3 regions of the Pseudoalteromonas sp. JB197 genome follow, and region 2 is predicted to be linked to each of the others. Evidence: predicted binding sites of a transcription regulator. Region 2 holds the regulator's gene; each other region holds the start of a gene.
The links. Region 2 encodes FliA, which starts transcription of late flagellar genes. Its sites were predicted from a motif close to CTAAAGNTNNNNNNNNNNNNGCCGATA; they were not measured.
Positions count from the first base shown of each region.

Region 1: the regulator FliA is predicted to act here: its motif matches at 998-1,024, upstream of CIK86_RS04455 (VC2046/SO_2500 family protein).
Region 3: the regulator FliA is predicted to act here: its motif matches at 1,158-1,184, upstream of pomA (flagellar motor protein PomA).

Region 1 covers NZ_NRGZ01000001.1:919,730-922,000, forward strand. Annotated here, with positions in the region: gene CIK86_RS04440 (SprT family zinc-dependent metalloprotease) at 1-651, shown strand, start outside; tRNA gene CIK86_RS04445 (tRNA-Tyr) at 728-812, opposite strand; tRNA gene CIK86_RS04450 (tRNA-Tyr) at 862-946, opposite strand; gene CIK86_RS04455 (VC2046/SO_2500 family protein) at 1,059-1,586, shown strand; gene CIK86_RS04460 (DUF6172 family protein) at 1,875-2,177, shown strand.
Region 2 covers NZ_NRGZ01000001.1:1,930,651-1,932,921, reverse strand. Annotated here, with positions in the region: gene CIK86_RS09165 (MinD/ParA family protein) at 1-389, shown strand, start outside; gene CIK86_RS09160 (RNA polymerase sigma factor FliA) at 416-1,126, shown strand; gene cheY (chemotaxis response regulator CheY) at 1,167-1,550, shown strand; gene CIK86_RS09150 (protein phosphatase CheZ) at 1,567-2,271, shown strand, end outside.
Region 3 covers NZ_NRGZ01000001.1:375,248-377,518, forward strand. Annotated here, with positions in the region: gene ispA ((2E,6E)-farnesyl diphosphate synthase) at 1-693, opposite strand, end outside; gene CIK86_RS01755 (exodeoxyribonuclease VII small subunit) at 696-938, opposite strand; gene pomA (flagellar motor protein PomA) at 1,237-2,004, shown strand; gene CIK86_RS01765 (flagellar motor protein MotB) at 2,007-2,271, shown strand, end outside.

The DNA.
Region 1 (2,271 bases), 1.0 Mb from region 2:
AAGACCGTTGCTATTAAAGTGCATAATCAAAATGTGACGGTATATGCCCCCCATCACGTACAAAAAAAAGTGCTCGATAACTGGTTATTAGAAAAAAAATCATGGGTTGAGGCGCAGCTGCAAAAACAGCTTACTTTGGTTGATACAAAACAGTATCCACTTAAGGACAAAAAGATCTGGGTTTTTTCAGAAGCAATTAATTTAACGTTTCAGCAAGGCAATACCTCTACAGTGGAGCGCCAACAAGATGGCCTGCTTATTACCGTTTCTGCTCGTGTTAAGCATCAGCAGCAAAAGTACCAATTACTTTTAGAGGCGTATTTAAAAGAGCAGTTAACCGCATACATTGAAATGCGACTTAATGACTTTTGCACGCTGATGCAAGAAGCGCTGCCTAACGATTTAAATATTGCAGTTTATAAACGCAAATGGGGAAGTTGTAATAGTAAAAGGGCGTTAACATTTAACTTATTATTGATTGGTGCACCGCATAGCATTATTGATTATGTAATAGTGCATGAGCTGGCGCATTTACGACATTTAAATCATAGCAAAGCATTTTGGCAGCGCGTAGCACAATTTTGTCCCGACTATAAAGCAAGTACGTTATGGCTAAAACAGCATGGTATGAGTTTACAATGGGTATTTTAATGTTTAACTAAGAAAAAACACGGAGATTACTAACAAGGAATGTAGTAACTATATAAGTAGAAAATAAGTAGAAAAGTGGTGGAGGGAGCTGGATTCGAACCAGCGAAGGCTGAGCCGTCAGATTTACAGTCTGATCCCTTTGGCCGCTCGGGAACCCCTCCACACTAATTTTGTTACATTTGGCCCCACTTAACTTAGCGGTAAGAAAAGTGGTGGAGGGAGCTGGATTCGAACCAGCGAAGGCTGAGCCGTCAGATTTACAGTCTGATCCCTTTGGCCGCTCGGGAACCCCTCCAATGCAACGGCGCTGATAATAGCAAACATCGTATTTAAGTAAAGAAAAAAGCTAAAGAAAAATGAAATAAAGCCGATAAATAGGTATTACTTACTTCAATCGGCTAAAGTCTATGCAAATCGGTGATTTGTTAATCACAGAGAGTCAGCTCAACACTCGACTCAATAAAAGTGTGCATGAAAAGCGCCGAGGAGAGTTTGCGCTTTTACTCGCTATGCTATCTCATGATGCACTCGATTTTAGCCAATTCCATTTACCAAAAACAGAAATTGAAGATTCAACTGTTGGCGAAGATACCCTTCGCAAACAAATTGGAGCAGGTCCAAAGCAACTTTTAGCGCCAGATAAGTTTGATATCTTGATAGGGCAGTTTAACGCCTCACTATTAATGCAAGCAGGGGAACGCGCTGGAATGAGCGATATTAAATTAAATCACTGTTTAAACCCTGAACCATTGTTTATAAGAGATGATGTAAGCCATATTCCGCTTCAGGTGCGTGATAATTGTGAATTAGCAGTGCGCAGGCGTATAAATAACACACAAACGCAACTATCTAACCCGCAACTCGATGCTGCTGCCTTTTACGAAAGCCTAAATAATGATGCGCTTCACCACCCATTGCATTTAGTAAGCGCTTAATTATAAAGCGTACGCTGTAACTGCTTTGATATTGCAATAACCAATCATATTAATAGAACTTGGCAAACGATTGCGTCATCACTCTAACTATTAAATTACTTGTCTGTAATATAAAGCCGCTAACTCTCTACACTTAAGCGAATTTTAGCGATATTTTATTTTATTAATGGATTAATAATTGATTTAATATAAAAAAAGCATCCAAAAATTAAATGCAATTGCTATAATAGGCTCAAATGGTATGACATTAAATGCCGCTATCATTAAACCAAGGTAATTAGGAACGTAATGAAGAAAATATTCACGCTAAATCACGAGAAAATCAAATATCCTCGTATGGTTGACGCCGCAAAGCATGAAGTGAAAAAATATTTGAAAAGAGAGCGTAACAAAACTCTACCACTCGATGCTGATTACTGGGCGTTTGATTGTAAGTTTGGTAATACCGCTGAAGATGCACAAGTAGTGCACGTTGCAGAGCTTAGTAATCATATAAGCGAAATAGAAAAGCAAAGCTTAACTTCTTTTTATGTAGAAATATTAGCGCGCCCAGCTCAACGTCAACAACCAGATTTGGATGACGACGAATAAGACGCTTATAAAGTAATTTGCGTAATTTTTAAAATGGGCCTTAGTGGCCCATTTTTTGTTTGTACGTTTATGCAAACGCGATTTAAACCTTGAG
Region 2 (2,271 bases):
ATGTTTTGGTTGTGGTATGTGATGAGCCTACCTCAATAACCGATGCCTATGCACTGATCAAAGTATTAAGCCGCGAACATGGCGTGTATAAATTTAAAATTGTTGCCAACATGGTGCGTTCATTACGCGAAGGGCAAGAGTTATTTGCAAAGCTATCAAAGGTTACAGACCGATTTTTAGATATATCAATGGAGCTGGTTGCAACCGTTCCTTATGATGAAAATATGCGCAAAGCAACACGTCGTCAAAAAGTAATTGTTGAACTGTTTCCTAGTTCTCCAGCTGCACTTGCCTTTAAAACATTAGCAACAAGAATAACAAAGTGGCCAATACCGAACCAGCCTTCGGGTCATTTAGAATTTTTCATTGAGAAACTCGTTAACGGCTAACTATGACTACATTGGTGAATAGAGCTATGGGATATGAATCAACACAAAATTTAAATATGATTGTTGAAAAGCATGCTTCATTAGTAAAAAAAGTAGCATGTCATTTAATTGCTCGTTTACCCCCTAGTGTACAACTCGATGATTTAATTCAATCAGGAATGATAGGATTAATAGAGGCGTCAAAAAACTTTGATGCCACTAAAGGCGCTAGTTTTGAAACCTTTGCGGGTATTCGTATTCGGGGCGCTATGCTTGATGAAATGCGCCGTGGAGACTGGGCTCCACGTTCAGTGTATCGTAAAAGTCGTCAAGTAATGCAAGTTATTTCTGAGCTGGAATACAGTCTCAATCGTGAACCCAAAGACAGCGAAGTTGCTCAAAAGCTTGAGATAACGTTAGAGCAATATCATCAAATTTTAACCGATGTTAATTCAAGTAAAATTCTAGGTATTGAAGACTTAGGAATTGATGAAGATGTCATAACCCCCGTTGGGCATGATTTAGCACTAGACAAACCCTTTAATAACGTTAAAAATGAGCGTTTTAATGAATCATTATTAAATGCAATTAAATCATTGCCAGAGCGAGATGCTATGGTACTTTCTTTGTACTATAACGATGAAATGAATTTAAAAGAAATTGGACAGATACTCGATGTAAGTGAGTCGCGTGTAAGTCAGATACATGGTCAGGCGATGATTAAGCTAAAAGCAAAAATCAATGACTGGATAAATTAGAAGTAAGTAAATAAAGGTTTAGGCCTCACTGGAGGATGTTTTGAATAAAAACATAAAAATTCTAGTAGTTGATGATTTTTCAACTATGAGACGTATTATTAAAAACCTGTTGCGTGATTTAGGATTTACCAATGTCCATGAAGCAGATGATGGTTCGACTGCTTTGCCTATGTTACAAAATCAAGTTTTTGATTTTGTGGTAACAGATTGGAATATGCCTGGCATGCAAGGTATTGACTTGTTAAGAGCAATACGCGCGGATGATAAATTAAAGCATCTTCCGGTTTTAATGGTTACTGCAGAAGCTAAAAAAGAGCAAATTATTGCGGCAGCTCAAGCAGGTGTTAACGGTTATATTGTTAAGCCATTTACTGCAGGTACATTAAAAACTAAATTAGAAAAAGTGTTCGAACGCTTAGGTTAATAAGAGGGAGAGGCTTATGTCAGCAATTGCTGCGCCTCATATTACTTTAGAACAAGCACGTCAGCTGGTCACTTTTTTAGAAAACGGTGAGCAACACAAAGCGAATCAATTAATTTTAGAGACTGCCTCTCAGGAGCAATCAAAATTATTTGCTGAAGTTGGTAAATTAACGCGTCAGTTACATGAATCATTAAAAGGGTTTGAGCTTGATACGCGTTTAGCCGATTTGACTACTGAAGCTATTCCTGATGCTAAAAAGCGACTTAACTATGTCATAGAAATGACAGAAAGTGCTGCTAATAAAACTATGGATGCAGTTGAAGCAAGTCTACCCATAGCACGACAGTTAGCCGATGAAGTATCGCACATCAAGCCGACGTGGGATCGCTTAATGAATCGTGAACTTGAGCTGGGTGAATTTAAAACACTGTGTCATAGCGTTAATAAGTTTATGAATAGCTCTCATCATAAAACCGATGAGTTGCAAGCATTAATGACCAATGTATTAATGGCTCAAGATTACCAAGATCTAACCGGGCAAGTAATTCGCCGCGTTATTGAGCTGGTACGCGAAGTTGAAGAGAGTTTAATTCATCTGTTAACTGCGTTTGCTGCGCAAGATGAAAATGATGCCAATATAGTAGAGCAACAAAATATATCAGATTCGATTACAGAACAAACATTAGCAGGCCCAGAAGGTCCTATAATTGATAAAGAATCG
Region 3 (2,271 bases), 1.6 Mb from region 2:
GGTATCGCCTTCTACGTCTAAAATATCGTCATGTACTTGAAATGCAAGCCCTATGGCATAGCCAAAAGTGGCTAAATTTTCTAACGTGTTTTGACTAACATTGTTCGAGCACAAAGCCCCCAGTGTAATTGCACAGCTTATTAGCGCACCGGTTTTTAACTTATGAATACGCTCAAGTTCAGCCACGGTTATTACTTTATCAGTAGCTGCAATATCAAGCCCTTGGCCTGCCACCATACCTTGTAACCCAGAGGCATGTGCCAGTTCAGCAATCATTTTAACTTGAGCTTGAGCACTACAGTTAAAATTATGCTTGGCTATTAACTCAAATGCTAAAGCTTGCAGTGCATCACCGGCTAAAATTGCGTGTGCTTCACCGTACACTATATGACAGGTTGGGCGTCCGCGACGTAATTCATCATCATCCATAGCTGGTAAGTCATCGTGAACTAACGAGTAGCTATGAATACATTCTATAGCTGCAGCAAGTACGTCTAAATCTTGCTTATCTGCGCCGAGCATTTTACCCGTTGCGTAAACCAAAAAAGGACGCAATCTTTTGCCGCCATTCATTAAACTATAATGGGTGGCGGCTTTTATGGTCTCGTCAGTATTAAGCGATTGGTCAAAATAAAGGTTAAGAGTATTGGCTACATCAGTTTGAGCATGTGTAATAAGTTCTTTAATAGTCACGGCTATTCCATATCATTATCAAAGTCGGTTAATACAGACTTCTCATCTTTGCCCATCAAAATAGCCACCTTTTGCTCAGCTTGTTGCAACTTACTAGACGATGCGCCGGCCAAAGCAATGCCACGCTCAAACTGTTTTAATGACTGCTCAAGCGATAAATCACCTTGTTCCATTTCACTAACGATTGTTGTTAATTCTTCTAGTGCTTGCTCGAAACTTAAGTTTTCAGGTTTTTTAGTCGCCATCTTTATTTCAACTTACATAATAAATTTAGAAGTCAATTTTAGGGGGAATGCTAAACTAGGTCAAAGGATGAAATGGTTTTTTAATAGATAATAGGATTAAGTTAGCTTTATAGGTGTTAATTAGTGTTTTTAATTTAAAAAATTGATAATTAGATAGATAACGCAAGTTGATCTAAAATGGTGCTTAATCTAACTTTTTATGTTTATCTATAAAAATGACTTAAGCAATTCAGTGTCTTGCCGATAAGCAATAAATAACAAACGTTTGCATATAAAAGCAAAAACCTTTGGAGGGAATGTGGATTTAGCAACCATAATTGGGATTATTGGCGCAATTGGCTTAATTGTCATGTCCATGTTTATGAGTAGTAGCGGTGAAGTGGCTATGTTTTACAACACGCCCTCTGTTGTAATTGTATTTGGCGGCTCATTATTTATCGTTTTATCTAATTTTACAGTGACGCAATTTTTAGGCATAGGTAAGGTAGTAACCAAAGCGTTTATGTTTAAGCTTGAAACGCCTGAAGAGCTAATTGAAAAAGCAGTAGAGCTTGCTGATTCAGCACGTAAAGGCGGGTTTTTAGCGCTTGAAGAGGCAGAAATACCGAATTCATTTATGCGCAAAGGAATAGACATGCTTGTCGATGGACACGACGCAGACGTAGTGCGGGCCACACTGCAAAAAGATATTTCATTAACCACGATACGGCATGAAAAAGGCGCTACCTTATTTAAATCTTTGGGTGATATAGCTCCGGCAATGGGAATGATAGGCACCTTAATAGGCCTAGTTGCGATGTTATCTAATATGGATGATCCTAAAGCAATTGGTCCGGCTATGGCGGTGGCATTGTTAACCACTTTATACGGCGCATTTTTAGCAAACGTAGTGGCTATTCCGATTCAAACCAAATTGGAGCTGCGTAAAGACGAAGAGGCAATGAATCAACGTTTAATTTTAGATGCGGTTTTAGGTATTCAAGATGGTCAAAATCCAAAAGTAATAGAAGGTATTTTGAAAAACTATCTTGCAGAATCAAAACGTAAAGTAAACACTGAGGATTAATTATGTCTGATCAAGAGTGCAAGTGCCCACCCCCAGGTTTACCTGCGTGGATGGCGACATTCGCAGATTTAATGTCGCTATTAATGTGCTTTTTTGTGCTCTTGCTTGCGTTTTCTGAAATGGATGTACTTAAATTTAAACAAATTGCCGGTTCGATGAAATTTGCATTTGGTGTACAAAATAAAATAGAAGCTAAAGATATTCCCAAAGGCACTTCAGTTATTGCTATGGAGTTTACCCCGGGCAAGCCAGAGCCTACGCCGATTG